2 regions of the Paenibacillus sp. FSL P2-0089 genome follow, and region 2 is predicted to be linked to the other one. Evidence: predicted binding sites of a transcription regulator. Region 2 holds the regulator's gene; the other holds the start of a gene.

Region 1 (15,138 bases), 3.4 Mb from region 2:
TTCTACCGCGAACAGCGGTCTAATCAAGGAAATCTGTATACAACAGCGGCCGGAAGTCCAAATATTCTCTGGAGTCACGACTATCCCGAAATCAGAGTCTACAAGTTCAATCTCTCCACTTAAAACTTAAAATCCTCATCCCGCAAAGGCTCCACATTCATAGCCCGCACATACCCATTCCCCTTCTTCGAGAAGAAGTCATGCTGCTTCGTGTGGGTGCTGATCCCGTTCTGGACGATTGGGTTAATCTCTTCCTCATCGAACAGCGGATCATGGCCGAGGTTCATCATCGCCTTGTTGGCATTGTAGCGCAGGAAGGTCTTCACTTCCTCCACCAGGCCAATCGGGGCGTAGATCTGCTCGGTGTATTGCTCCTCGTTCGCGTGGAGCAGACGAAGCAGGCCGACCAGGGTCTCGTAGACATCGCTCTGGTCTTCTTCGGACAGCTCCTCAAAAATCTCCTGGGCCAGCACGCCGACATAGACGCCGTGGATGCTCTCATCACGCAGGATCAGGTCAATGATCTCGCCGCTGCAGGTCATTTTGCCCTGTCCGGCCAGATAGAGCGGGTAGAAGAAGCCGCTATAGAATAGGTAGCTCTCCAGCAGTACCGATGCGGACATCGCCAGATAGAGGTCTTTCTTCGTTTCAATCTTTTGATAATACTCCGAGATCGTCTCCGCCTTGAACTGCAGGAACGTATTGTCCTCCACCCAGCGGAAAATCCCGTCAATCTGCTCGGTGGAAGCCAGTGTGGTGAAAATGCTGCTGTACGACTTCGCATGAATCTGCTCCATCATGCCCATGAAGCCGAGGACCGCCTTGCGCTGCAAGCCGTCCACATGCTCCATAATCTGCGGCATCCCTACGCCGCCCTGGATCGTATCCAGGAGGGTCAATCCGCCCAGCACCTTCATATAAGAGTCCTTCTCGGTCTCACTCAGCGTGAGCCAGGACATTTTGTCATCGGATAGTGGAATTTCGTCGTCGGTCCAGAACTGCATAATATTCTGATTCCAGAACATCAGTGAGAAATCGTCGTCGGGACGGTTCCAGTTCACGGCTTGAATTGCGCTCATAATCGTATATTCTCCCTTTCTGTACCTGTTGCCCTCTTAGATGGAGCAGGCCAGGCATTCCTCGACAGACAATTTGTTGGTCCGGGTGTAGTACAGGGATTTCAGCCCTTTGTGCGCCGCATACAGGTAAGAGCGGGCCAGCTCACGGGTTGTAACATCACTGTTCACATGCAGAACCGTTGAGATACCCTGGTCGATATGAGGCTGAATCTCCGCAATCAGATCAATCACCTTGAACTGGTCCATCTGGTAGGCGGATTTATAATAGAACACATTGTCCGGACGCAGGTAAGGCATCGGATAGTAGGTGGTCGAGTTAGCATACGTGCGGGTCTCGATCTGCTCTACAATCGGCATGACGCTGGAGGTCGCATTCTGGATGTACGAGATGCTAGCGGTCGGCGCAATCGCCAGACGGTAGGCATGGTACAGGCCGTGCTTCATCACCTTGTCACGCAGCTCTTTCCAATCCTCTGTAGTAGGAATGTAAATCCCCTCGAACAGCTCCTGCGCTTTTGCCGTAACCGGACGGTAGTCTGTAGTCAGATAACGGTCGAAATACACGCCGCTGGCGTAGTCGGACTGCTCGAAGCCATAGAAGGTCTCACCTGTCTCGGCGGCAATCTCCATACTTTTCTCAATCGAATGATAGTTCATGGTCATGAAGAAGGTGCGTGCGAAATCACGGGCCTGCTCACTCTCATAAGCCACCTTGTTCTTGGCAAAATACCCGTGCAGGTTCATTACGCCCAGGCCCACGGAGTGCATTTCCTTGTTCGCCTTAGCCACGCCCGGAGCGTTGGAGACAGTAGTCATATCGCTGACAGCCGTCAGTGCCAGCATGCCCTCATGTACCGATTCACGGATCTTGCCGTGCTCCATCACGTTCACGATGTTGAGGGAAGCCAGGTTGCAGCTGATATCGCGGCGGATCTCGTCCTGCTGACCGTAGTCGTTAATCTCTGAAGTCTCCTGCAACTGGAAAATCTCGGTGCACAGGTTGGACATCTTGATCTGGCCCACATTACGCAGGGCATGGGCGTTATTGGCATTACTCTTATTCATAATATACGGATAGCCCGATTCAAGCTGGATCATGGCGATCTTGGTCAGCATGTCGCGTGCGCTCATGGCGATTCTTTTCTTCACGCGCGGATCAGCAAGGAGGGTATCATACATGACGTCCAGATCCATGTCATCCAGGTGCGTACCGTACGCCTGATAGACTGTGTAAGGAGCGAACACATGCAGCGGCTGATTGTCCTGCGCGAGCTTGTAGAAGCGGTTAGGCACGATCAGGCCGATAGACAACGTCTTCAGGCGTGTCCGTTCGTCAGCGTTAATCTTCTTGCTGTCCAGGAATTCAAGTACGTCCCAGCCAAAAATATTATAATAAGCCGCACCCGAACCCTTACGCTGGCCCATCTGGTCCGCATAGGAGAAGCCGTCTTCCATGAGCTTCAGGACAGGCATAATGCCTTTGGCCGCATCCTCTACACCCTTAATGGTCTCGCCGCGCGAGCGCAGCTTGGACAGATTGACCGCAACGCCGCCCCCGATTTTCGACAGCTGCATGCAGGTATTCAGCACATAGTTGATTGAATTGAGCGAGTCGTCCATCTCCAGCAGGAAGCAGGAGACCATCTCGCCGCGGCGGCTTTTACCGGCATTGAGGAAGGTTGGTGTCGCCGGCTGCAGGCGCTGTTCCATCATCGAGCGGGCCAGTGTACGGGCAGTCTCTACGTTACCCCGTCCCAGATGCAGAGCCACTACCGCTACGCGGTCCGGATAATGCTCCAGGTACTGCTTACGGTCATTGGTTTTGACGGCATAGTCGGTATAGAACTTGGAAGCCGCCATATAGGAAGGGAAGCGGAAATTATATTCATGGGCGATCCGGTAGACATCCTCCATCTCAGCAGCGGAGTAGCGGTCGTACAGGTCCTCGTAGTAGTCATTGGCAATCATATAATCAATCTTGGCTTTCGTATCCGTGAAGGTCAGGCTACGCCGCTCCACATCCTGCATGAACTCGGCTACTGCTTCCTGGTCCTTATCCAATTGGAAAAAGCCGCTTTCGTCTCTCTTCATCAACATGTTGTTCAATTCAATATGCCGCAACCCGGTCCACCTCCTGTTTTATGCGCTGTACATCCCCGAAGGTTCCCGACAATTCAAACTTGCCGACCACCGGTACGTTGTAACGCTGTGCAATTAAGTCTGCGCTGTGCGCGTATAGCTCACCCCAGTTTTTGTTGCCGCTCGCGGCGATGCCTTTGAGCCTGGAATGGTTTCGTTCAAGGAATGTTGACACCTTCGCTGGAATCTGTCCAAATCCGGTGGTGTATGTAACAAGCACATAAGGCTCGTCGATCGTCATATGCTCTTCGATTTGAACCGCCGGAAGCTTCAGTTTATTAATGAATCTTCTGACGTTGCCGGTCTTGGAATCGTAAGCAATCAACATGGCTCCTAACCTCCTATAACATGTTGCCCATTCTACAGCTCTTTCTACTTGACAAATGAACTTGGGCGAAATCACTAGATTTATGGGCTTAGCTCTTATATACACTATATTTAGTAATGCTTAATCATTTTATATACCATATATTGAAAAGTCAAGAGACAGACAGACCTCTGCGGCCCCTCAAAACAGAGCTTAAAACCGCCAATCCCACGCCCCGCCTGCATTCTATTCTCTTATAATTTATTAGTATTTTTTTTAAGCAATTTGCGGGGCTGCGGAATGGTGCAGACAGGGGCTTGCGGGAAGGGGAAACGGCTGTGATTTTTGAAAGCGTTTAGCCTTCGGGGGATCTGGATTTCATTGCACTTCGTACATTAGATGCTCCTTAAATTTAGGAGGAAGTCAGATCTGTTGTATTTTGTACACTTGATTTCAGCTAACAGGGGCTAATTGAGCAGATTCTTCAAATTCTAATGCAGGAAATACAATAGAATGGAGATTAACGGCAAATATCGGCAATTCTATTGCAGAAAGTGCAATCCGCATATTCAGTTTTACAATAACAGGGAACCATATCCGCCGGCAGGAGTCTTATTAGGTGAGAGGGGAGAGAACATGCAGAGTAAAGAACTAACGTATAGCATGACCTGTGCCTCATCGGTATCGCTTCGCGAGATGATGGAGACCTACGGCCAGGACGTATGGAATTATGCTTATGTCTTAACCCGCAACCGGGAGCAGGCGAACGATATCAGCCAGGAGGTATTTCTCAAGGCCTACAAGAGCATCGGCAAGTACCGGGGACAGGCTACCCTGAAAACCTGGCTGCTGACCATCACGCGCAACACCGCGTTCAGCTTACGGCGCAACAGCTTCTGGCGGAGGTTCACTCCGCTGGGCAGCTATCAGGATAAGGGAGGCACCATGTCCGCAGAACAAGAGGCCATCGGTAATCAATACGCTAACCGCATCTGGGAGATCATTATGGAGCTGCCAGATAAGTACAGGGAGATACTGGTGCTGGATATCCAGCAGGACCTGCCGGTGGCAGAGATGTCTGCTCTGCTCGGGATCGCGCAGGGAACGGTCAAATCCCGGCTCGGACGGGCCAGAGAGAAAGTGAGAACGGCGATAAAGGAGGAAGACCTGTGAAGACAAAACAAGAGAAGGAGCAAGTGAAGGTGATGAGCGGGGAGAAGGACTGGTATAAGCAAGCCGGGCGGAACCCGCTTGTAGAGCATGGATTCACGCCGCAGCTCATGGCACGGATTGAAGAGGCTGCGGCAGAAGGCTCATCGGGCAAAAGCGGACTACGCCGCCCGTTCGGGCGGGTGGCCGCCTTCGGCGGACTGGCAGCCATCCTGCTGCTCGTCACGCTGATCTGGCCGTTTGGCCCAGGGGCCGGGCTTGATCCGGCAGGAAGGCTGGCAGCGGTCTTTAAGCCTGGCTCGGGAGTGGCTGTGGTTACGCCGTCGGCGTCTCCTTCGGCACCGCAGAACGCAGCTTCATCAGCATCACCGCAATCCTACAGCCCGCCGGTTGGTTCTGCGGAGTTCGAGCTTGGCGGAATGAAGTATTACATGCCTCTACCGATGAACAGAGACAAGTCGCGCGCGCGTGCTGTTGAGACTAACGCCGGGATTGTCTGGTCGCCGCCGCCGCCGATGGTCAATTACAGCAAGCCCAAATACACCCATCCTACGGAACCTTACACATTGTATCTGTCTCCAAAGGGGCAGCCTGAGCTATCTGAAGCAACGGCAAAACGGATCTATACCTTACCGCTATATGCTGGCGGCTCGCAGCGTTATTATGAACTTACGGGGATCTGTGACGGAGGGGACTATGTAGTGCTGGGTATCGGAACGATCACTTTGGGTAAAGGGGTAGGAATGACACCTGAAAAGTTATCCGTTTTGAATTTAAAAGCAGCCGCAGCTGGAGAAACAGTAGCCCCGCAGGAACTGCTGGATTTAAGCAGTTTAGGTGACAAATATTCCTTGTACAGATCCTTTATTGCTTTTGATAAATATAATAGTGAGATGCTGCTTGTATATTACAGTGATGATAAAAAGAATGGTTTTGACGTTCATGGCAGTCTGTACGATATTGCTACTGGAGCGATACAGAATATAAGCAGCAAAATCAGTATCGACGTTCAAGGCCAGCTGCAGACGGCAATTTATGAAGTGAACGGGAAGAAGCGTAGAGCGGATGTTGTCTTGCTCCTCGGCCAGCAGTGGTATTATGATTGGTTTTATCAGGAACACGGACAGCAGATTGATCCCGCTAAGACAGGGAAGTGAGCGTTCAGTGTTTGCAGCATCTAATAGAGGAATCCTGGTGAGGCTACGGGGTTCTCTTTTTCTGTCTGCTGCTTCATTCCATTCCCTATAGATAATTTACTAAAAAAAAGCTATACTTTTTGATAATATCTCTAAGTAAACGTGATTTGTGTTTACTTCTGGAGTTCGATATCGAAGAGTGGAGCGGGATCAATGAAGAAGCTGACTATTGAGGATGTGGCTAAGAAAGCGGGCGTATCGAAAAGCACAGTCTCGCAATTTTTAAATAAACGGTTCAAGTATATGAGTGAGGCGACCAAAAAGCGCATTGCCGAGGTTATCGATGAGCTGAATTACCAGCCCAACGGACTTGCCCGCAGTCTCAAGCAGAACCGCACGCATATGGTTGGCATTATTGTGGCCAATATAGATTATTCGCTGTCCATTCAGTGTATCCGGGCCATTGAGAATGAGCTGCAGCGCCATGGGATTCAGGTGATCATCTGCAACTCGGACGAGAATGCCGATAAGGAGAATACTTATGTGGAGACGCTGGTCGCCCGTCAGGTGGATGGCCTGATTATTTTTCCGGCGGGAGATCAGCCTGCGCCTTACACCAGATTAATTGAAGCGGAATATCCGCTGGTCTTCATGGACCGGCTGGTTGACGGGATCACGACCCAGAGCCTGCTGCTGGATAACGAGATGGCGGTGAAGACCGCTATCCGGGAGCTGACCGGCCACGGCCATGAAGCGATTGCTATTCTATCCCTGCCGCTTGGCGTACATGCGATTACCCCGCGCAAGGAGCGAATGAGCGGGTACAAAAAAGCGATGGAGGAAGCGGGTCTGCCGCTGCTGGGTTCGTATATGCGAAGTGTGTCACGCGAAGACATCGCATCTGCACTGGACGAGCTGCTGCAGCTTCCCGAGCCTCCAACAGCGCTGCTTGCCGCCAATGATCTGGTGCTGGGCGAAATTCTTAAATATGCGAACCGCAATGCCATTGCGATCCCCGGCCAGTTGTCGGTCATCGGCATTGACGATGCCGAATTCGCCCGGATCTATAATCCTGATATTACAACGATCCGCCAGCCGGCTTACGAGATGGGGATGCAGGCGGCTAAGATCATGCTCTCTTTGATCAACGATGCGGACAGCGCGATGCCCATCACCTACAGGTTCCCGCCTTCCTTGCAGCAGGGGGAGTCGGTGCAGCCGCCGGCTAAGCCGGAATAGAGCAGGTCGGGGCGGCGAAAGGTCCATCGTGGTGACAACTTATAGGAAATCTGCTCAGGAATCCACGGCTTTACGGACCCAGGGGCCGTTATTGTGCGGAAAAGAAGGGTTTTGTAAATTTTACGGACTCCAGAGCCGTTAAATTGCTATTTAGGGCGCTAGATGCCCACGAAGTGCGGCTTAACGTCATCTGTGGGTTTAGAATAGATAGTAGACGCCACTTAACGGACGGAGGGATAATAAGGATCACGGAGGTGTGTGGCCATGGGTGAACAACGAAAACGGTACAATGAAGAGTTTAAAAAGCAGACGGTAAAGTTTCTACAAGAACAGACGAAGAGCTTCGGGGAGTTAGCGGAAGAGCTGGACATCCCCAAGAGCACGCTTCATCAATGGATGGGACAATACCGGGAGCTCAAGAATGAACCTTTAGCCAGTGTGGATCGGGTGAGGGAGCTCGAAGCCGAGTTGAAGGAAGCGCGCCGTCAACTCCAGGAGCGCCAAGATCAGCTCGCCGACCGGGAGGAAGAACTGGCCATCATAAAAAAAGCAGTGCACATCTTCAGCAAACCAAGGAACGCCGATTCCAGTTCATGAAGGAACATCGCTCCGCGTTTCGCTTGGAGAAGATGTGCATCACCTTGCAGGTATCCAGGAGTGGATATTACAAGTGGCTCGGAGCCAAAACCAGTGCACAGGCTCTCCGTAAAGCGGCCGTGCAGGAGCGAATCCGCTACCATTTTAATGACCATAAGGGGCGGTATGGAAGTCCGAAAATCACTCGACTGCTGCACCAGGAAGGCTACACCCTTACCGAACGTACGGTGAGTGTGTACATGCGGCAAATGAAGCTCCGCTCGGTGGTCTCTAAGCCGTACCGTGACAGACCACGGATTCCAAGCACAACAACCCTATTGCCCCGAACACACTGAATCAAGAGTTTACCGTCGACAAGCCCAATACCGCCTGGGTGACAGATATTACGTACATCCCCTGCCGTGGAGGCCGCTTGTACCTGGCCAGCGTCATGGATCTGTGCACGCGCGAAATTGTAGGGTGGCGGTTATCGGACCACATGGAAACCAGCTTGGTCTTAGACGCCTTGCAGGCTGCCTATCAAGCCAAGCGACCCGGCCCGGGGCTGCTCCACCACTCGGATCGGGGATCGCAGTATACCTCCAAGGAATATACCGAGCAGTTGAGGACGTACCAGATGGAATCAAGTATGAGCCGCAAAGGAAACTGTTACGATAACGCTTGTATTGAATCCTGGCACAGTATCTTGAAGAAGGAGCTCATTTACTGTAACCCGCGTTTTAAAACTCCCGGGCAGGCGTACCAGGACATTTACCAATACATTGAGTTTTACTACAACCGCAAGCGAATGCATGGCACGCTGGGGTATCTTTCCCCCGCCCGATTCGCTAAGCAGTTTACGACGGCATCCGTTGCGTGAGTATCTACTTTCTTGACAGAGGTCCACTGAGTCCGTTAGGCTTGCTATAGTGCAGCAATTCCCCAAATAACGGCTCTCCGGTCCGTAAGTCTATAGTTTGAGAGCAGGATTATGTACATTGAGCAAGACTATGTACTTTGCCGCGCGAACTGCTGGGAATGACGACTTGCCGGTTCGCAGGAACAATGCTCGGATGAAACTGACTTATCGTAACTGAGCTGTAACTGAGCCATAACTGAGCCATAACCATGCTGTACTACCTGCAATTCAGCCACACCTCTCTCACGCTACATATGCAAAAGGGTGTCCCAGCCGTCTGTCGGCTGAGGGACACCCTCTTTGCTGTGCTAATGTGTGTTCATGCTGAAGCCTGGCTCTGCCGGCAGCAGAGCACCTGCTCTTTGGCTATACGCCTGCGCTCATGAACTCCTCCAGCCGGGCACGGGTGGGAAGGCCGTCCATATCGCCAGGCGACATCACGGCGAGTGCGCCGATCGCATTGCCGCGCTTCACGGCTTCTGCTACGCTGAGCTTCTCCAGCATAGCGCTGATCACCCCAACCGCGAAGCCGTCTCCGGCACCGACCGTATCGACAACCTGCTCGACCTTGAAGCCGTCCACATAACCCTCTTCACCAGCGGAGGTCTTGTAGTAAGCGCCCTCAGGACCGAGCTTAATCACTACAAGGGATACGCCGCGCTCCAGATAGTACCCGGCAATCTCCTCCGGAGTCTCAAGACCGGTGAGAATCTTGCCTTCTCCGTGTCCGGGCAGGAACCAGTCGCAGCGGGTAGCCAGATCGTTGATCGTATTAACCATAGTTTCGGTGTCTGGCCACAGGGTCGGGCGCAGATTCGGGTCCAGTGATACGGTCTTGCCGCGCTGCTTCATGAACTCCATGGCATGCAGCGAGAACTCGTGACACGAAGCTGAGAGTGCGGAAGAGATGCTGGTCACATGCAGATGGCCTGCGGAAGCGAAGTAATCTTCATCGAAGTCGGCGAGACTCAGCTTGGAGGCGGCGGAATTTTTGCGGAAATACTCCACCTTGGGATCTCCAGTGAGTACCTTGGATTTGATCAGCATGCCCGTGGAGAATTCCTTGGTCGTTGTGATGCTCGCGGTATCGATCTTCTCCTTGTTCAGCGCCGAGGTGATGAACTGGCCAAAGTTGTCTTCGCCAAGCTTGGTCACATAACCGGTCAGATGCTCCAGGCGTGATAATCCGGTGGCTACATTGCTCTCCGCACCTGCCAGCGCCTTGGAGAAGGAAGTGACCTCATGCAGGGGGCCGGCTTCATTGGCGTAGAACATAGCCATCGGCTCCCCGAAGGTGACTGCATCCAGCTGTTTATTCATGAATAGTTCCTCCTAAAAGTTTTGATAGCATACACTCCTTGCGTCTTCTTCGCAAAACTCGCTTCGGAAGCATAGCAGGGGTATAATTAGATCCTAGTTTATGGTTTGGAATAGAATATAAGTTGAAATTATCACATAAAACGGTTTTGTACAATATAGCAATGCTCATTCTGCGGGCTTATTTTGTATAGGAAACAGGGGAATACATTCGTTTGTCCTTGATACATAAGCGTTTTTGAATATTTTCGAAGGATTGATAACGCTTCCTGAATAAATATATATTGACTGTTAGCGGCAATGTTATTACTATTTTCTTAGAAGGATAAAGCCTGATGTTAGTAAAATAGATAAATTAGTTTATCTAAATTATTATTCTTATGAATATATAACCAGAGAGGAAGTAACAATCATGAAGAAAATTAAAGTATTGCAGAATATCACCTCTGTTGGCGTAGTTGCCGTTATCCGCGCGGATAATGCCGATGATGCTTATGCCATGTCGGTGGCTTGTATCGAGGGCGGACTGAACAATATCGAAGTGACCTTCACGACTCCGGGAGCCGAAGTAGCGATTAAGCGCTTGGTGGAAGAATACGGGGGCCGCGCCGTGATTGGTGCCGGTACTGTGCTTGATCCGCTGACGGCAAGAATAGCTATTCTGGCTGGTTCGGAATTTGTGGTCAGCCCGTCTTTTGAAGAGGATACTGCTAAGATGTGTAATCTGTACGGCATTCCTTACATGCCGGGCTGCATGACGCTGAATGAGATGAAGGAAGCACTGAAGCTGGGTGTGGATGTGCTGAAGCTGTTCCCTGGCAGTGCGTTCGGACCGGACTATGTCAAGGCGGTTAAGGGGCCAATGCCGCATGTCAACATTATGCCTACCGGCGGCGTGGATCTGAACAATATGGAGAAATGGATCAAGAACGGCTGCATCGCTGTCGGCATCGGCGGCAACCTGACCGCACCGGCCAAGGAAGGCCGCTATGACCAGATCACAGAGCTGGCTGCTCAGTATGTAGCGAAGTTCAAGGAGATTCAAGGCAAGTAAAATACATGTACAACAGAAATGTCTTGCCTCTATGGGGCAGGGCATTTTTTTGTTGAATGTAGATATGCCTAAATGATGGAATTGCTGCCGCTTCGGGCAATACTTATAATAGAGGCAGAGTGCAGAGGCGCCTGCGGACATTGAGAAGTATACCTGAAAGGTGATGCCATGACTGGCGACGATCTTCGCAGCAAGCTGTACCCGACACTGGTAGTGGAAGAAGCCGATTATGTGGAGATTCGAACTGCAGTCCACGGCTGCAGGGTGAGCGCGGGAGCCATTTATAAGCTGTATCGTAACTATAATCATCCGCAACTTTTTGAGCAGGGGGAAGTATATGTGCTTGATGATGACTCCAGGGAGAATTACGCGGTGCTCCTGGTGTGCGCAACTACATTATATACATTAGAGGAGCCGTCTCGGTCGTAGCGTAAGTCAGGTACGGGACGGTCTGCTTCTCATGTCATTTCTGTAACTAACTTCTATAAAAAGAGTATTTGAATGATAGCAGCATCCCTTGTATGCTTAGTAGGGATTGTGGACTACAAGTAGAAACGGCTTTGCTGTCCTTTTTTAGGACGGTACCGTTTCAGCGAGAAAGATAAGGAACATTTATGCGCGAAGCATATCGTTTTTATCTTTTAAAATAATCATTACAGGCTTGCAACAAATTCGCAGTCTTGCGCGTCAGTAAGATTGCATAGAGAGGGGGAACCTTCGTGGTGGAGCAGGGACTCATCAGAGCCGCTCAAGCGGGCGATCGCGACGCTCTAATCACCCTATTGCGAGAAATTGAAGGGCATGTATATAAGACGGCCTTCTACATTCTGCATAATGAACAGGATGCTCTGGATGCCTCCCAGGAAGCGTTGATCCGGGTGTACACCAAGATCGGCTCCTATGAGGAGAAGGCGCAGTTCAAAACATGGGTTCAGCGAATAGTAACCAACATATGTATAGACAAATTCCGGAGAACGAAGCCTACCGTTTCTATCGATGAACACGAAATGGTGTTCCAGGATAAAAAACATAACGTAGAGCGCGAAGTGATGTCGGGTTATCTGGCGGAGGATATCCGTGAGGCCATCGACCAGCTTCCGGAGCATCACCGGACGGTAATCGTGCTTCGCTATTTACAGGATTTTTCTTACAACGAGATTGCAGACTGTCTGGATCTGCCTCTGAACACGGTCAAATCGTACCTGTTCCGGGCGCGGCAGCAGCTGCAGAATAGACTTCAGGAGTATCAGAAAGGTGGTGTGTCAGGATGAAGTGCGCGGAGGTGATGGAATGGATGCACCGCTATTTAGATCATGATCTCAGTCAGGAAGAAATGTTTGAAATGTTCCGTCATATCGATGATTGTCCTTCCTGCGCGGAAGTCTTGGACCGGCTGACGCTGCTCTCCCAGCAGCTGGAGCAGCTTCCCGACGTGAAGCCCCCCTTCAGTCTGGTTGACTCTATCCTGCCTCAGCTTGATCAGCTGGACCGCGGTGTCCCGGAAGAGCCTGCCGTAATGGAGTCGGAAGATCCGAAGGTTATTCCCTTCTCCCGTGCAAATAACCGGGGCAAGAAGTCCAAGGGCCCTTCACTGGCTGCGCGGACAGGCATAGGTGCTGCGGCGGCAGCGGTGATTCTGCTCATCGCCGTATTCAATATGCCGAAGAGTCTGCCAGGCGCAGACTTGGATATGTCATCCCAATTAATGAGCGGCGGAGCGGCGAACTCCAGTATGAGTACGGAGAGCAGTGCAGACGCCCCGCAGGCGGACGGACAGAATAACAGCGGCGGCAGCAGTGAGCTGCGAAAGATGGATCAGGCCACGCCTAGTGAATCTGCAGACGTTAATTTGAAATCTGCACCGCCTGCTCCCAGTGAGGGTGCTGATCAACCAGCCGCAGCCGGCGGTGGTATGCCTTCAGACAAGGTGCCTGCGGTAAGCGAAGCTCCGATCAGCAACCGCGCCGCTACTTCGCCTCCGGCGGACCGCCCCAAGAGTACCAAGAAAGCGGATAGCCGGTCGGCGGAGCCCCAAAGCACGACGTCGAGTGCGCCAACACAAGAGAATATAGCGGACGATAAGGCGGCTGCAGGGGATGAGCGGATGGCGCCGACTTCAGCCCCTACAGAAGGAGCCTTGTCACTGATGGCTGCGCAGGCCTCGTGGACTTCACCCGACGGGCAGCATATGGCTGAGATGACTGGCCAGCATGTTGTAATCTATAGCTTAACCGCAGAAGGAGAAGAACAACAACGAACAGTATTAACTTCGCTTCCTTTGGAGGGGAACTGGGTCTCCGGTGTGTGGTCGGAAGACGGCACCCAGTTCACTTATGTGCTACAGCTTGAGGACGGTACGCAGACGACGAAGGTATACACGGTTCCGGCAGAGAGCGCAACACCTGCTCCATCCGCTTCTCCGGCTCCTGCCAACTCTTCAGCGCCTACCGCTTCTCCGGCGGCGTCTGCTTCACCGGTCACCAGCCCGGCTATTACCCCGGACGCGGCAACGTCCGATAAATAACCGGAACGTTCTTCCGGCCTGCGGAATATGCTAAGGCAAGAGGACATGAATTACAGGCTATGCGAGTATCATCGGTATGACCGGCGGCCGGGAGAGTTTCTAGAGCTGCTCCCTCCGTCGTTTATATAGATGCGCCGCTGAAACGGAGTAACTTTGGCCCTGGCTGCCGAGGTTGCTCCGTTTTGGCTTGCGCCCCGGTCAGGACAAAGTGATAATGATACCTATGTTTTCAGCCGTTTTTTTGTTAAAATGTACGAATGTATGTGTCTGATACGGACCAGGCAAGTAAATGAAAAAGGAAGTGGCGGGATGGATGCCAAAACGGCGGCCAAAGACATCAAGCAAGGAAAGGTCTCTCCGCTGTACCTGCTGTACGGCAGTGAGAAGTTCCGGATGAATGAATTCGCGGCCATGCTGGAGGAACACCTGATCCCCAAAGAAGACCGCGATTTCGCCGTGATCCCGTTCGATCTCTCCGAAACTCCGGTTCAGGCGGTCATTGAAGAGGCGGAGACGGTTCCGTTCATGGTAGAACGCAAGCTCCTGCTGGTGCGGGATGCGGCTCTGTTCACGGCAGGCAAGGAGAAGGCGAAGCTGGAACATAACGTGGAGATGCTGAGCGAATATATGCAGCACCCTGCCGAGTTCAGTGTGATTGTATTTATGGTGAACGGCGACAAGCTGGATGAACGTAAAAAAATCGTCAAAAGCATCAAGACCGCCGGCACCGTGCTGGCCTTCAATCCCCTGGGTGCGGAGGAGCTGCTGCGCTGGGTGGAGAAGGGCTTCCGCGAACGCGGCTGCTCCCTTGCGCCGGGGACAGCGGAGGTTCTGATTGCAAGCAGCGGAACCGGACTCCAGGGTCTGTCTGCAGAGATGGACAAGCTGTGTCTGTTCGCCGGTACTGGCGGGCGGGTGGATGCGGCAGCGGTGGAGAGTCTGGTCCACCGGGGGACGGAGCAGAACATCTTCACACTGGTGGAGGATATCGCGAATCTGCGCCTGGACAAGGCACTGAATACGCTCTATGAGCTGCTCAAGCAGCGGGAGGAGCCGATCAAGATCGCTTCGCTGATTGCCCGGCAGTTCAGAATCATCCTGCAGGTCAAGGATCTGTCGGCCCTTAGCTATTCGCAGGGACAGATTGCCTCCCAGCTCGGACTGCATCCGTATGCAGTGAAGCTTGCCGGAGAGCAGGCTCATAAGTTCGGAAGCCAGCGGCTGCGGCAGATCCTGAGTATTCTGGCGGATCTGGACTATCAGATGAAGACGGGAGCTGTCGATAAGGTGCTGGGGCTGGAGATGTTCATGCTGCGCCTTGGAGCCTGAATAGAGCGGCCTTACATGGAACGAATCAAAGAGCCTGTCCACCCGCGTGTATCATGGGATGGACAGGCTCTTTGATTGTACAGCGGTATTAATGAAGGAAGTTAACGAGCATAAAAAAACCTAACCGTATGCAGCATAGCGGTCAGGTTCTTCAGTGCTCGTTATGATTGTCGCCCTTGGCTTAGGCTTGAGCCTTGAGAGCGTTCAATTTCTTAGCCAAGCGGGATTTTTTGCGGGCAGCCGCATTTTTATGAACCAGGCCTTTAGTTACAGCCTTGTCCAGCTTTTTGGAAGCCGCTTGGAAAGCAGCCTGAGCTACTTCAACTTCCGTACCAGTCACTGCTACATC
Region 2 (15,138 bases):
CACCAACCGTAGCACCGACTGCTACACCAACTGTGGCGCCGACTGTAGCGCCGACCGCAACACCAACTGTGGCGCCGACTGTAGCGCCGACCGCAACACCGACTGTAGTGCCAACGGCGACACCTGTGCCAACCGCCACTCCGGCGGGCAACACCGCGACGATCTATTACAAGAATACAGCCTTCAGTAATTCGTATATCCATTACAAGCTGGATGGGGCGACAACCTGGACGACTTCACCGGGTGTGCGGATGCAGGCCTCTACTTTCAGTGGCTACAAAGCCATTACCATCCCGCTTGGCAGCGCCACAGGTCTAACCGCAGCCTTTAATAACGGCAGCGGGACCTGGGATAACAATGGCGGGAATAACTATCATTTTGGCACCGGCAGTTCCAGTCTGGTTGGGGGAAGCTTGACCTCCGGGGAACCGCAGGCGGACAGCGTAACCTTCCGGGTTAGCGTACCGGGGTCCACTCCGGCGAATGCTCCGGTCTATCTGACGGGTTCGTTCAACAGCTGGAATGCGGCAGATGCAGCCTATCTGCTGACCCGTGGCAGTGACGGCGTCTATTCCATCACCTTGAACCTTCCGGCAGGCAGCGCCGTGACGTATAAGCTGACGCGCGGAAGCTGGGGTACGGTAGAGACCGCGTCCAGCGGGGCGGACATTGCGAACCGGACGCTCACACCGGAAGGCGGAGCACAGACAGTGACACTAAGCGTGCAGCGCTGGAAGGATCAGTAGCGTTTGTAAGTAACAACGGTAACGCCCCTTCTAAATGGTGAGGTATGCCATTTAGGAAGGGCGTTTTCTGGTGTTTTATGATCTGTTTGTTTAAATAACCTGTTGTTGTTAAGGTGAGCAATGGGTTGGAGAACAGACTTCTTAGATTAAACAAATGGGAGTCCTGGAATGTATACGGAAAACCGAACACAATGTTTAGCGGCGAGGTATGCGGGCCGATTGTATTCGGAAAACCGAACACAATGTGCACGTGCGGGGTCTGCGGGCTAAATGTGTGCGGAAAACCGAACACAATGCGCAGTGGTGAGGTACGCGGGCCGATTGTATGCGAAAAACCGAACACAATGTGCACGTGCGAGGTTTGCGGGCTAAATTTATGCGGAAAACCGAACACAATGTGCACGTGCGGGGGCTGCGGGCTAAATGTATGCGGAAAACCGAATACATTGTATAGGAGCAAGGGTGTGCGTGCTGGATGTGTGCGAGGGTCTGAGGTTTACAGGATTTACCTGTATCTCCCACCACTTAAACAGCGCAGCGGGCGGACTGATTGTGGAGAAGCGGTAGCGTTCGCCTTTGTATCCGGATTTTTACCGTTTAGGGGAATAAATAAAATCTGGAGACAACAGCGATCGGAACAACGGTCCGTTTGCGGAGCGTCCATTATAGATCCCACAGCGCTCCATCCTCGGCCCAGGCTCTTGGATCTCAGATATCGCTCCATCCTCGGCCCAGGCTCTTGGATCTCAGATATCGCTCCTCCCTCGGCCCAGGCTCTTGGATCTCAGATATCGCTCCATCCTCGGCCCAGGCTCTTGGATCTCAGATATCGCTCCTCCCTCGGCCCAGGCTCTTGGATCTCAGATATCGCTCCTCCCTCGGTCCAGGCTCTTGGATCTCAGACATCGCTCCTCCCTCGCCCCTCAGTATATTCCCGCCTCCGCATCCCGCCCCCGCCCCCCGCACATTTTACACCACGTTGATAATCGCCGCCGGAACTGGTATTTTGCCGAAAATGCAGGTAGAGTGTTCTCATGGACATAAACACGAGGGAAGAGGAACGCCGCAGATGAAACCATTCCGCATTCGACTTACCATCATACTTATGGCACTGATAGGAATATCAATGACCGGGGCCGGAATCACCATGGCTCAGCTGTTCAAGGATTCGCATATTTCCGTGCTGGAAGAGAACATGTCCCGGGAAATAAAGCTGCTCTCCGGCACCTTCTCATTCATGGATACCAGCAGCCCGGATGCTCTGAACTACTATACAGAACAGGCAGAGAGGATATCCATCTTGACCGGATCACGTGTCACCTTCATTACGAAGCAAGGCCGGGTCATTGGGGACTCGGAGAAGAATCCGCGTGAGATGGACAACCACTCTACCCGCGAAGAGGAGCTGCTGGCCGCGAAGGAAGGGATTGGCCGGGCGATCCGTTACAGCGATACATTAGACCGTGAAATGATGTATGTGGCGGGTTCCGTGTCCTCCGATCAGGGCTTTGACGGGTATATCCGGCTGTCGATGGGGCTCGATACCGTATCCGAAGGACTGAACCGGGCGTGGATGATCATGGCAGGGGGGCTGGTGCTGCTGTTCATTGCCGCAACCTTGGTGAGCTACAAGGTGGCTTCCAGTATGACCTCACCGCTGGAGCAGATCACCAGAGTGGCGCGGCGGATTACCGATCTCGATTACGATGCCCGGGTGCCCATGAAGCGCAAGGATGAGATCGGACAGCTGGCTACAGCCATCAACGCGATGGCCGACAGTCTCCAGGCCCAGCTGAAAACCATCCGCGACAATGAGGACCTGCTGCAAAGCGTACTCGACAATATGACCGGCGGCATCGTGATGATCAATGCTGAAGGGGAGATTGCCCTGCTCAACCGGGCCGCCGAACGGCTGCTTGATGTGAAGCACAGCGAGATGACCGGTCATTCCTACAAGGAGATCAAGCATCATTATGAGCTTACGCGGCTGATTGATGATGGAGTGTCCGCGGGTGAACCTATTCACGAGGAGCGCAGCATCTATAATCCCGTGGAGCGGATTGTGCGTCTGGATGGGGTGCCGATGATTCAGGATGGCTGCTCCCGGGGCATGCTGTTCCTGCTTCAGGAGGTTACAGAGATCCGCAGGCTTGAGAAGATGCGCAGCGAATTCGTCGCCAATGTCTCCCACGAGCTGAAGACCCCTGTCGCTGCGGTAAAAGGCTTCGCCGAGACCCTCCTGGGCGGTGGCGTTACGGATGAGAAGACGGCGCGTTCATTCCTGCAGATTATTTACGATGAGAATGAACGGCTGAACCGCCTGATCGGCGACATCCTGGAGCTGTCCAAAATCGAATCCAAACGCGTTCAGCTGGAATGCTCCCCGGTTCATCTGATCGAATTCTTCGGCTCCGTACTGGAAACGCTCAGTAAGGTTGCGGAGAAGAAGAAGATTACACTTAGCTCGGATGTGCCTGCGGAGCTATTCATTGAGGGAGATGAAGACAAGCTGCGCCAGATCTTCATGAATCTGCTCTCCAATGCGATCAACTACACCCAGGACGGGGGGAATGTCAGAGTCACCGCAGTGAGCATCCAGAAGAAGGATGGCACCGAGAGCGTACGCTTTACAGTCAGTGATACGGGGATGGGGATTCCGCGCAAGGATCTGCCCCGGATCTTTGAACGCTTTTACCGGGTGGACAAAGCCCGCTCCAGAAGCTCCGGCGGAACCGGCCTCGGTCTATCCATCGTGAAGCATCTGGTTGAGCTGCATCGCGGGTCAATTAACGTTGAGAGCGATCTGGGCATCGGCAGCTCGTTCATCCTTGAACTGCCGCTGCTGCAGGAAGAGAATCTATAACCCTGCGGATCATAACGGATCAATAGAGAATAAATTTATGATTTTACACCAAGTTAACATTGTGGTGCTATGATGTGCATGTGTGCAGTTTTGTAAAATTAATAACCTATGAAAAGACGGGGGAACCTATGGCACAACGATTGCTTGTCATTGAAGACGAACCGACACTGGCCCGGCTGCTGTCGTACAACCTGACACAGGAAGGCTACGAGGTGACGGTGGAGGATCATGGAACGGCAGGATATGACCGTGCGACTAGAGAACCTTTTGAATTGATCGTACTGGATCTGATGCTGCCCGGCATGAACGGCATTGACATTCTGGATAAATTACGTGGGCAAGGCATCCGCACACCGGTTATTGTGCTGACGGCCAAGAATGCGGAAGAGGATGTCGTCCGCGGGCTGAAGTCCGGGGCGGATGACTATATTACGAAGCCCTTCGGCGTATCCGAGCTGCTGGCGCGGGTCAGCGCTGTACTGCGGCGGATCTCCGGTATTGCCGAAGAAGCTCCGCCCGAGACGGCGGTGTCTGCATCGACGATTATTCTCGGACAGCTGGAGATCTACCCCGAGCGTTATGAAGTCTCGCTGGGCGGACAGAGCATCAATCTGCGGCCGAAGGAATTTGAAGTACTGCTGTATCTGGCCCGCAAGCCGGGCGTTGTCCTGACACGGGATGATCTGATGAATGCGGTCTGGGGCTTCGACTATATCGGAGGCCAGCGTACCGTCGATGTGCATGTCAGCTCCCTGCGCAAGAAGCTGGAGCTTGACCCTGAATCCGTGCATATTGATTCCATCCGCGGCGTGGGCTATAAGCTGGTTGTCAACAAGAAGAGAACACCGGTCATTTAACATGACGGTGTTCTTTTCTCACAAGATAAGCATCTTCTCCTCCGGCATTGTCTAACTGTACAAGGATTTTTACACTGCGTTAACAATTCTCTGGAGCTCTATTTACACTGAAAGCTTATCATGGGGAACGAAGATGATGAGAAGGAGACAACAGAAACTAATGAAATCCATCATTGACATAGAGAAGCTAGATCTCTACTATGAGTCATTCCATGCCCTGAAGAAGGTGGATTTGCAGATTCCGGAGAAGCAGGTGACTGCGTTTATCGGACCCTCCGGCTGCGGGAAATCCACACTGCTGCGTACCCTTAACCGTATGAACGACATGATTCCTGGAACACGTATTGAAGGTAAAGTGAATATCGGCGGCAAAAACATCTACAGCGACGAGATTGAAGTGGAGAGTCTGCGCAAGCAGGTGGGGATGGTGTTCCAGCAGCCCAATCCTTTTCCCAAGTCGATCTATGATAACGTGGCTTATGGCCCGCGTCTGCACGGTGTGAAGAGCAAAGCCGAGCTGGATGTCCTGGTAGAGCAAAGTCTGCGCCAGTCTGCACTCTGGGAGGAAGTGAAGGATTTCCTCAAAAAGTCGGCCTTAAGTCTGTCCGGAGGCCAGCAGCAGCGTCTCTGTATTGCCAGAGCCCTTGCCGTACAGCCGGATATTCTGCTGATGGATGAGGCGACTTCAGCGCTGGACCCGGTGTCCACACTCAAGATTGAGGAGCTGGTCCAGGAGCTGCGGGATAAGTATACGATTGTAATGGTCACGCATAATATGCATCAGGCCGCCCGGGTATCGGGACGCACTGTATTTTTCCTGAACGGTGTTATTGTGGAGGCTGCGGACACGGAGCTGCTGTTCTCAAACCCTAAGGATTCCCGCACAGAAGACTATATTTCTGGCCGCTTCGGCTAAGGATAGCTGACTCGTAAGTCTCAGGTTCACTCCGTTCACCCGATATGACCATATGTTTTTGAGGAGGAGCACTTTCGATATGATTCGCAGAAAAGAATTCGATAAAGATCTGGAAGAACTGCGCACCCTGCTGCAGCAGATGGGCGAGCATGTAACGGATGCCCTGGATGGTGCGATATTGGCCCTGCAGACCCTTGATACGGTACGGGCGCAGGAGATTGTCAAAGCGGACCTGCGGCTGAACGCCATGGAAGACCGGATTATGGAGATCGGCTCACGGCTGATCATCACCCAGCAGCCGGTGGCGAAGGACCTGCGCCGCATTATTGTAGCCTTCAAAATCTCCAGCGATCTGGAGCGTATGGGCGATCTGGCACTGGATGTAGCCAAGGTAACGATGCGCATCCAGGGACAGCAGCTGATTAAGCCGCTTGTGGATATTCCGCGCATGGCTGAGCTGGTCACGATCATGACCACGGAGGCTATTCAGTCTTATCTGGACGAGAATACGGATCTGGCCTACAAAATGGCGCAGGATGACGATCAGGTCGATGGTCTGTACAGCGCGATGATTAACGAACTGTACACTTATATGGTTCAGAAGCCTGAGACAGTGAATCAGGCGATGCTGCTCACACTGGTTGGCCGTTACATTGAGCGGATTGCCGATCATGCCACGAATATTGGCGAGAGTGTAGTGTATCTGGTTACAGGTAAACGTCCGGATTTGAACCAATAACAGTATAGACTGCCAGAGGCAAGCCTTCATTCCGGGGGCTTGTTTTTTATTTTGGCATAAAGCGGCGATTCGTGGCAGAGCCATTTCGTCTTGGTGCGGAGCATATGTTACTATGTAAGGAGAAAGCAAGAAAAAGGCGAGGTGCTAGTGTGGACAAGCTGATACTCATTGATGGAAATAATATCATTTACCGGGCGTTCTTCGCCATGCCGCCGCTGACGAATACAGCGGGACAGCAGACGAATGCGGTATACGGTTTCACGACGATGCTACTGCGTCTGCTGGAGGAGCATAAACCGACACATATGATTGTGGCCTTCGACGCGGGGAAGATTACCTTCCGGCATGAAGGCTATGAGGAGTATAAAGGCGGGCGCCAGAAGACCCCGCCGGAGCTGTCCGAGCAGTTCCCGCTGCTCAAGGAGCTGCTGAAGGGTCTGGGGGTTCCGCAATTCGAGATTGCAGGCTACGAGGCTGACGATATTATCGGCACCATCTCCAGGGAAGCGGATGCCGCCGGCCGTCAGGTGATGATTGTGTCCGGGGATAAGGATATGCTGCAGCTGGCTTCCGAGCATACCACCATAGCGCTGGTGCGCAAGGGAGTTACGGAAGTGGAACTTTACGGACCTAAGCAGATCCGTGACAAATATGATCTCACCCCAGAGCAGATCATTGATCTGAAGGGGCTGATGGGCGATGCCAGCGACAATATTCCCGGGGTGCCGGGAGTCGGGGAGAAGACAGCGCTTAAGCTGCTCCAGCAGTTCGGATCGGTGGAGGGCGTGCTGGCCGGAACCGGTGAGCTGAAGGGCAAGATGAAAGAGAAGCTGGAAGAGCACGCGGACAGCGCCGTCATGAGCAAAAAGTTGGCGACGATCTACCGCGAGGTTCCGCTTGAGCATACGTGGGAGGATATGGTCTTCAGCGGGATTAACACGGACACGGCTGGGCCTGCGCTCGCCAAGCTGGAATTCCGCTCGCTGCTGGAGCGCCTGTCGCTGAGCGCCTATTCACATGCGGCGGACGGTAGCCTGACGGGTTCCCCCGTGGTGGAAGCCGCAGAGCTTAATATTACAATTGTTGACGAAGACGGAATAAGCGAGCTGGTTCAGGCACTGCCGGGCATCTCCGCCCTACATGTGGAATCTAACGGGGAGAACCCGCACCGTGCCGAAGTGATCGGTCTGGGGCTGTCTTCGCCGGAGCAGCATTATTTTGTGCCTTTTGCCCTGCTGAAGAGTAAGGCGGCAGCACCCCTGCGGGACTGGCTCGGTGACGAGCAGGCGCCGAAGAGCGGGTATGATCTGCACCGTGCCGATCTGGCGCTGCATTGGCAGGGGATTGCTTTTGCCGGAGCCGCTAACGATGTTCAGCTTGCCGCTTACCTGCTGGACCCGACCGAAGCGAGCCAGAATCTGAATGACCTGACCACGAAATACGGCCTGCCCCGATTGTCGCCGGATGAGGATGTCTTCGGCAAAGGGGCCAAATATAGAATTCCTGAGCTTAAGATTCTCGGTGAGCATGTCGCCCGTAAGAGTGCGACTGTGTTAGGCATTGTGCATAAGCAGCAGGAGGAGCTGGACAAGACGGACATGACCGGTCTGTTCCAGGACCTGGAGATGCCGCTGTCGCGGATTCTCGCCGATATGGAGAAGCAGGGCATTGCTGTTAACAAGGATGATCTCGTCCAGCTCGGCAGGGAATTTGAAGCCCAGATCTCCCGGCTGGTCACTGAGATCTACTCCGCTTGCGGAACCGAATTCAATCTTAATTCTCCGAAGCAGCTGGGCGAGGTTCTGTTCGTGAAGCTCGGTCTGCCGGTCGTGAAGAAGACGAAGACCGGGTATTCGACGGATGCCGAGGTTCTGGAAAAGCTTGCGCCTTATCATGACGCTGTGCGCCTGATTCTGCAATACCGTACCATTGCCAAGCTGCAATCCACGTATGTGGAAGGCCTGATGAAGGAAATCTCGCCGGAGACCGGCAAGGTACACACCTTTTACCGGCAGACGATTGCGGCCACGGGCCGGCTCAGCAGCCAGTTCCCGAACCTGCAGAACATTCCAATCCGGCTCGAAGAGGGCCGCAAGATCCGTAAGGTATTCGTACCCTCCGAGCCGGGCTGGTCGATTCTGGCGGCGGATTACTCGCAGATCGAGCTGCGTGTGCTGGCGCATATCTCAGGTGATGAGCGGATGAAGGAAGCTTTTGTCGAGGATATGGATATTCATACTAAGACCGCCATGGACGTATTCGGCGTCCCTGCGGAGAGTGTGGACAGTAATATGCGCCGCTCCGCCAAAGCAGTTAACTTCGGGATTGTCTACGGCATCAGCGATTACGGCCTTTCGCAGAACCTGAACATCCCGCGCAAGGAAGCGGCCCGGTTCATTGAGCAGTATTTTGAGGTGTTCCAAGGTGTGCGCCGTTACATGGATGATATCGTAGTCGAGGCCCGTAAGCAGGGGTATGTGACTACGCTGCTGGAACGCCGCCGTTATCTGCCGGAGATCAATGCGAAGAACTTCAATCTGCGGTCCTTCGCAGAACGTACGGCGATGAATACGCCGATTCAGGGAACCGCTGCGGATATTATCAAGCTGGCCATGGTTCATATGGACAAGGCGCTGCATGAGCGCGGCCTGAAGAGCCGGATGCTGCTCCAGGTACACGATGAGTTAGTATTCGAGGTGCCGGAGGAGGAGCTGGAGCAGATGAAGCAGCTGCTGCCAGAGGTGATGGCCGGAGCGCTGCAGCTATCTGTTCCACTGAAGGCAGAGGTAAGTTATGGCAGCAACTGGTACGAAGCGAAATAGGCTCCCCGCACATGGCAGATATCCGGTATAATGGAGTGGAGGTGAGCCATGATGCCGGAATTGCCGGAAGTCGAAACAGTCAGAAGAACCCTTAATGAGTTAATTACAGGCAAGCAGATAGAGCATGTCACCGTCCGGCTGCCGCGGATTATTCAGCGCCCGGATGATATTCAGGCCTTTGCCCATATGCTGGCAGGCCATACAGTGGTAACGGTTGAGCGCAGAGGCAAGTTCCTGCGTTTCGTATTTGACGGGCTGGTGATGGTCTCCCATCTGCGGATGGAGGGCCGTTACGGGGTGTACCGTGAGGGCGAGCTGCTGGACAAGCATACGCATGTTATTTTCCATTTCACAGATGGGACGGAGCTGCGTTATACGGATGTGCGCCAATTCGGGACTATGCATCTATTCCAGCCGGGAGAGGATCTGCAGCTGAAGCCGCTGAACAAGCTGGGGCAGGAGCCGCTGGATGCCGATTTCACGCTGGAACGGTTCAAGGAGATTGTCGTTAAGCGGAGCACCAAGATCAAGCCGCTGCTGCTCAATCAGGAATATATAGTAGGTATCGGCAATATTTATGTAGATGAGTCCCTGCACCGTGCAGGCATCCACCCGGAGGAGACCGCGAAGTCCCTCTCGGAGGATCAGCTGGCCAGACTGCATCATGCTATTGTCGCAACACTGACGGAAGCAGTGAATGCCGGAGGCTCCTCCGTGAAGTCATATGTCAACGGCCAGGGGGAGAGCGGGAGCTACCAGGATCAGCACAAGATCTACGGACGCAAGGATCAGCCGTGTGCCACCTGCGGCACGCTGATTGAGAAGAGTGTGGTCGGCGGACGGGGAACGCATTATTGTCCCAGCTGCCAGCCGGTACCTGTACTGATTCTGTAATATTTATTTAGAGTCAGCGCCGCATTTACAGCCCGTTTCCAGGCTAGTTACATCTGAGTTATAACCGTTATGTATAAAGGCAGGCACTTCCTGCCCGTCCCGCCCATATAATGTGTGAAGATTGCTGATTATGGCGAAACGGAGCTCCGGCTCCGGTTCTTCACGGGAGGGATTGCGGGTGCTTAGCCCATTGTTGTCACTGCTGTTGCTTGCGTTTGCGCTTAGTCTGGATGGATTTGGTGTAGGCATTACATATGGACTGCGTAAAATGAAAATTCCCCTGCTCTCCATTATCATTATCTCGCTCTGTTCAGGGGTCGTCATTTATGGTTCTATGCAGGTCGGCGTGCTGCTGGCAAAGGTAGTCTCCCCGAATGCCGCTTCCAGTGTCGGAGCGGTTATTCTCGTCTTAATGGGCTGCTGGTCCCTGTTCCAGATGCTGACACAGAAGGAGAAGGGGCAGGAAGAGGCTGCGCCCGGGCAGGAGATCAGGAGGGAGACGGCTGCTGCCGCACAGAGTGCTGAGGCAGAGCTGAAGCCGGCTGTATTCTCGCTGGAGCTTCGCCATCTGGGCGTGGTTATACAGATTCTCCGCACGCCGTCTTCCGCTGATATGGATGCCTCTGGAAGCATCTCCTCCATGGAAGCCATGATCCTGGGGATCGCGTTGTCGCTGGATGCCTTCGGTGCCGGCCTCGGTGCGGCACTACTCGGATTCAGCCCGTGGTCCACCTCGCTGATGATCGCTGTATTCAGCGGGACCTTTTTGCTGATGGGAATGAAGACAGGACTGAGATTATCCGGCAGCTACTGGATGAAGCATGCCGCTGCGCTGCCCGCGATATTATTAATTGTAATGGGTATAATGAAGTTATTATGAGGTGAGTACATGATTATAGGCTTAACCGGAGGCATCGCTTCGGGAAAAAGCACCGTGTCTGCACTGTTTGTCCGCAAGGGAGCTGCACTGGTGGATGCCGATGTCATCGCCAGAGAGGTGATGCTCCCCGGGCACCCGGTGCTGGCGGCGGCGGTGGAGGCTTTTGGAGACCGCATTCTGCTGCCTGACGGTTCGCTGGACCGGGCAGGTATTGGCGAGATTGTCTTCCGGGACCCGGAGGCGCTCAAGACACTGAATAACCTGACCCATCCGGCAATACGCAGGGAGATCAAGGACAGGATGTATGCGCTTGAACAGGAGAATCCGCAGCGGCTCGTCATTGTGGACATTCCGCTGCTCTACGAATCAGAGCTGGATTCCTTGTTTGATCAGATTATTGTGGTCTATGTTCCGAGGAGGGTGCAGTTAGCCCGCCTCATGGAGCGCAGCGGAATGAAGCTGGAACAGGCTGAGGACCGGCTGAGGTCCCAGATGGATATTGAACTGAAGCGCAGGAAAGCGAATTATGTGATCGACAATAGCGGTGATCCTGAATCTGCCGAGCTTCAGGTTGGACGTCTGTGGGACAGGCTGGGCCTGATATGATGAAGTGGCTGCGCAAAAAAAGAGTCCTGCTGCTGCTGTTCATCGGCTTCACCGCGATCCTGTTTCTTGGCTCCAACTGGATGTCATGGTTTTATCCCATTTATTATAAAGCAGAGATCCGCCAGCACAGCCAGACGTATGAGATGGACCCATTCCTGGTGGCGTCCATCATCCGTGTGGAGACCAATTATAAGACTGGCCGCGAATCCAAAAAAGGCGCACTGGGGCTCATGCAGCTCATGCCGGATACCGCCAAGTGGGCGCTCGAAAAGGCCAAGCTCCCCGACGTGTCGCTGGAGCGGCTGAAGGAAGAGCCCTCCTCCAATATTGAACTGGGCACCTGGTATTTGTCTACGTTGTCCAAGCAGTTCGACGGCAACCGTATAGCGGTCATAGCCGCCTATAATGCCGGGCCTGGTAAGGTGCAGAGCTGGTTGGATGAAGGGCAATGGGACGGAACAGAAGCCTCTGTGAAGGACATTCCGTTCGGTGAGACCCGTCACTACGTACAGCGTGTAATTTATTATTATGATCAATATACCGAGCTCTACAGTGAGTTCTAGAGTGCTTGTTACTGCTGCTGTTATGTAAAAAGAAGCATCAAACGGCCGGAGGCCGTTCGATACTTCTTAGGCAAGCTTATGTCGTGTGGGCAGGTATTATTTGTACTGACCTGCCAGTTGCTGTTCAGCCAGGGTTACAAGACGTTTAGTGATGTAACCACCGATCGAACCGTTTTCGTAAGAAGTTTTATTGCCTTGGTATCCGTCTGGGGAGAGGGTGATACCTAGTTCCTGGGCAACTTCATATTTCAGTTGTTCCAAGGCACCGCGTGAGTTTGGAGCTACCAGGTTATTGGAGTTGTTATTTTGGCTCATTGCTGTTCACCTCCTATCGGTTGGTAACTGTATTATGTGCCGGACATGTCAGATTCATAACAACAAATAAACGGTGTTTTCTGGAAATTAAATGATGCCCGCATAGCCCTTGCGTATCAAGGGACGGGGCCTGACCATTCTAATGATGAGGAAGTGAAGAAGCTTATGAAATGTCCTTACTGCGACCACACCAATACCAAAGTCCTGGACTCGCGCCCGGCCAACGAGAATAAGTCCATCCGCCGCAGGCGGGAATGCGAGCTGTGCAGCCGCCGTTTCACCACCTTCGAGATGATTGAAGAGACCCCCCTGATTGTGATCAAAAAAGGCGGCAGCCGTGAAGAGTTCAGCCGTGACAAAATCCTCCGCGGCCTGATCCGTGCCTGCGAGAAGCGTCCGGTCCCTGTAGAGCGCCTGGAGGTCATCGTATCTGAGGTGGAGAAAAGCCTACGCGGCATCGCTCTCGCCGAGATCGAGAGCCGCCAGATCGGCGAGCTGGTCATGGAGCAGCTCTACCCTGTCGACGAGGTAGCCTACGTCCGCTTCGCGTCCGTGTACCGCCAGTTCAAGGACATTAACATGTTCATGAAGGAACTGAAGGGACTGCTGTCCAAGACTGAGGAGCTGGACGGGCTGTAAGCTTCGCCGTTTAGAAGTGAAGGATTCGATTGGGGTAGTGGGGCTGGCCTTGAGGTTGAGAGGTCAGTTCCCGGGTGGAGCGTCTTGTATCAAAATTAATTTCGGAAAAGTGTTGACACTGAAAGCAGATTTCTGTATTATATAGAAGTCGCCTACGAAACACATTGATGAATAAGCGACTTGAGCTTCTCGCTCAGATCAGATTTTAGAATACATAATGTAATTCTAAATTGGCAAAATTGTAAAAAATATGGGGCCATAGCTCAGCTGGGAGAGCGCATCGCTGGCAGCGATGAGGTCAGGGGTTCGATCCCCCTTGGCTCCACCAATTTCATACGGACTCTTAGCTCAGTTGGTAGAGCAGTAGACTCTTAATCTATTTGTCCAGGGTTCGAGCCCCTGAGAGTCCATCACATGAAGAACGGCAGAGATGCCGTTCTTTTGCTGTTTCATGGAATATGGGTGATTAAGTGGGGGAACAGCAAGGGCTTGAGGTCCATTCCCGAACCTTGAACCCCGAACCCGAACCCGAACCCGAACCCGAACCCGAACCCCCGAACCCTGAACCCAAACTGCGAAATATGGTTTCCATCGAGTTCCTTCGGTTCTAAATGTGTCTAAAGGACTGCTGCGGACCCCACAGCCCTTATGTTCTTTATTCAGCATAATTAAAAGGGCTAACGGACCGTATCGCGCTTATTGCTTTTCACCATCCATATATGAGATGAAATCTAGTAAATAGCGCCATCTGAGTCCGTAAGCTTGGTAAAATTGTGCTTTTTGTAGAAATAGGTGTGCCTCAGTCCGTTACAGCTGATTGATACCTCTACTTCTCACGCTCACAGCCACGGAATTCAAGTGTTTTTACCATATCAGCTTTATAATTCATGCTCCAAAACATACGTTAAACTCTAAGCTGATATGTTCGATAACGCTGCTGTCCTCCGGCCACATCCAGTAACTGTTGTTCGAGCAAATGATGCAGAATTCGTCTGGAGTGCCTATCCGTTACCCTGAGATGCTTAGCAAGCTCGAAAGGTGTGAATGCCCTGAGCAGACGTCTTGCGTAACGAAGGGTCTCCGCTTCCAGCCAAGTTAATGTGGAAGAAACATCCGTCGCAATGAATTTGCCGATAAAAGACAACACCAACTGTTGACATTGCTTGGGTTCTTCGATAATCGAAGGATAAGCAATAGGAAGAAAAGTCCAACTATCAAGGACCAGTAAGCAATGCCGGCGGCATAAATCCTTGAAGCGTCTGACATCCAGATCTCTGGCGTGAGGTCCATAGCCTTGAATCTCAATCCCGCCTTTTGCATCTCCAGGCATATAAGCCAAGTCCAGATAGCGGTACCCGTTATTGAAATCACGCACTTCCCATTCTGGAAACAAATGATCGAAATTACCGATTGCCGGAAACCATACCTTGCGGAGAAATTCAACTGTTCCGTGGCCTAATCCTTTGCCAAGTAGCTCCTTGCGCCTGTGGTTGCTCTCATTCTTCAGATTGCTAACTAACCATTCCTCGTACTGCTGCTCAAATCGCGTCATCGATACTCCTCCTTTAACACTCAAATTAGCGTTGATTCCCAAGCAAAAAAGCCGCTTCAATACTCAACCCTCTCCAAGAATCTAACTCGGAAGGGGCAGAGCATTACAAGCGGCGTGTGCTTCACAACCTATGTTTCTTATTATAGCGCTACAAATCCAGGAATCAATAAGTAGTTACAGAGGTTCTAATCGTGCAGTATACTATAGAGGATTTATATTTTTGTTTTCTTTTATTAAACTGTACAATGAGGTTCGGAGAATGCGTGAGGAAGAATGAATTGATAAAAGGGGAGAGTCCGATGACTAAGAACGAACAAGCCAGATTATTCAAAGTAACCTTAAGCGACTGGAACGGTGCGGTGCGTGGTCGGCCGACCCGGAAGATTGCAATTTCTGCAAAGGCATCGCTGTACGATCTTGCGGCAGTTACGATTGAATCTTTTGATTTTGATCTGGATCATGCCTTTGGATTCTATGATAATCTCAAAAACTGGACACGCTCTGAGGAAGGCTATGAATCATTTGCTGATGTGGGGGCGGGGGATAGGTTTCCTGGAGTGCAAAAAGTGAAAATCAGTAAAGTCTTTCATACCCCCAAACAAAAGATGCTGCTCTTATTCGATTATGGCGATGAGTGGAGAATGATTGTTCAATATCTGGGAGAGACTGAAGTGAAGCCGGGACAAAAACTGCCTATGGTCACGGAGATCGAGGGAGAGGCACCGGATCAATATGGCGACTTTGAT

The links. Region 2 encodes NrdR, which represses ribonucleotide reductase genes. Its sites were predicted from a motif close to AACACNATATATNGTGTT; they were not measured.
Region 1: nrdI (class Ib ribonucleoside-diphosphate reductase assembly flavoprotein NrdI) is a predicted target of NrdR. The motif match lies at 3,647-3,664, and genes of this name have one in related genera.

The regions. Positions count from the first base shown of each region.
Region 1 covers NZ_CP152006.1:5,498,983-5,514,120, reverse strand. Annotated here, with positions in the region: gene nrdF (class 1b ribonucleoside-diphosphate reductase subunit beta) at 120-1,079, opposite strand; gene nrdE (class 1b ribonucleoside-diphosphate reductase subunit alpha) at 1,116-3,200, opposite strand; gene nrdI (class Ib ribonucleoside-diphosphate reductase assembly flavoprotein NrdI) at 3,187-3,546, opposite strand; gene NST69_RS23090 (sigma-70 family RNA polymerase sigma factor) at 4,162-4,698, shown strand; gene NST69_RS23085 (hypothetical protein) at 4,695-5,852, shown strand; gene NST69_RS23080 (LacI family DNA-binding transcriptional regulator) at 6,045-7,070, shown strand; gene NST69_RS23075 (transposase) at 7,335-7,667, shown strand; gene NST69_RS23070 (IS3 family transposase) at 7,664-8,002, shown strand; gene NST69_RS23065 (sugar kinase) at 8,932-9,885, opposite strand; gene NST69_RS23060 (bifunctional 2-keto-4-hydroxyglutarate aldolase/2-keto-3-deoxy-6-phosphogluconate aldolase) at 10,295-10,936, shown strand; gene NST69_RS23055 (hypothetical protein) at 11,105-11,365, shown strand; gene NST69_RS23050 (sigma-70 family RNA polymerase sigma factor) at 11,656-12,207, shown strand; gene NST69_RS23045 (zf-HC2 domain-containing protein) at 12,204-13,460, shown strand; gene holA (DNA polymerase III subunit delta) at 13,770-14,789, shown strand; gene rpsT (30S ribosomal protein S20) at 14,971-15,138, opposite strand, start outside.
Region 2 covers NZ_CP152006.1:2,120,442-2,135,579, forward strand. Annotated here, with positions in the region: gene NST69_RS08590 (carbohydrate binding domain-containing protein) at 1-746, shown strand, start outside; gene NST69_RS08595 (ATP-binding protein) at 1,816-3,609, shown strand; gene NST69_RS08600 (response regulator transcription factor) at 3,738-4,466, shown strand; gene pstB (phosphate ABC transporter ATP-binding protein PstB) at 4,627-5,382, shown strand; gene phoU (phosphate signaling complex protein PhoU) at 5,462-6,121, shown strand; gene polA (DNA polymerase I) at 6,271-8,943, shown strand; gene mutM (DNA-formamidopyrimidine glycosylase) at 8,995-9,837, shown strand; gene ytaF (sporulation membrane protein YtaF) at 10,016-10,717, shown strand; gene coaE (dephospho-CoA kinase) at 10,727-11,323, shown strand; gene NST69_RS08635 (lytic transglycosylase domain-containing protein) at 11,323-11,886, shown strand; gene NST69_RS08640 (alpha/beta-type small acid-soluble spore protein) at 11,983-12,201, opposite strand; gene nrdR (transcriptional regulator NrdR) at 12,367-12,840, shown strand; tRNA gene NST69_RS08650 (tRNA-Ala) at 13,093-13,168, shown strand; tRNA gene NST69_RS08655 (tRNA-Lys) at 13,178-13,250, shown strand; gene NST69_RS08660 (transcriptional regulator) at 13,745-14,392, opposite strand; gene NST69_RS08665 (hypothetical protein) at 14,692-15,138, shown strand, end outside.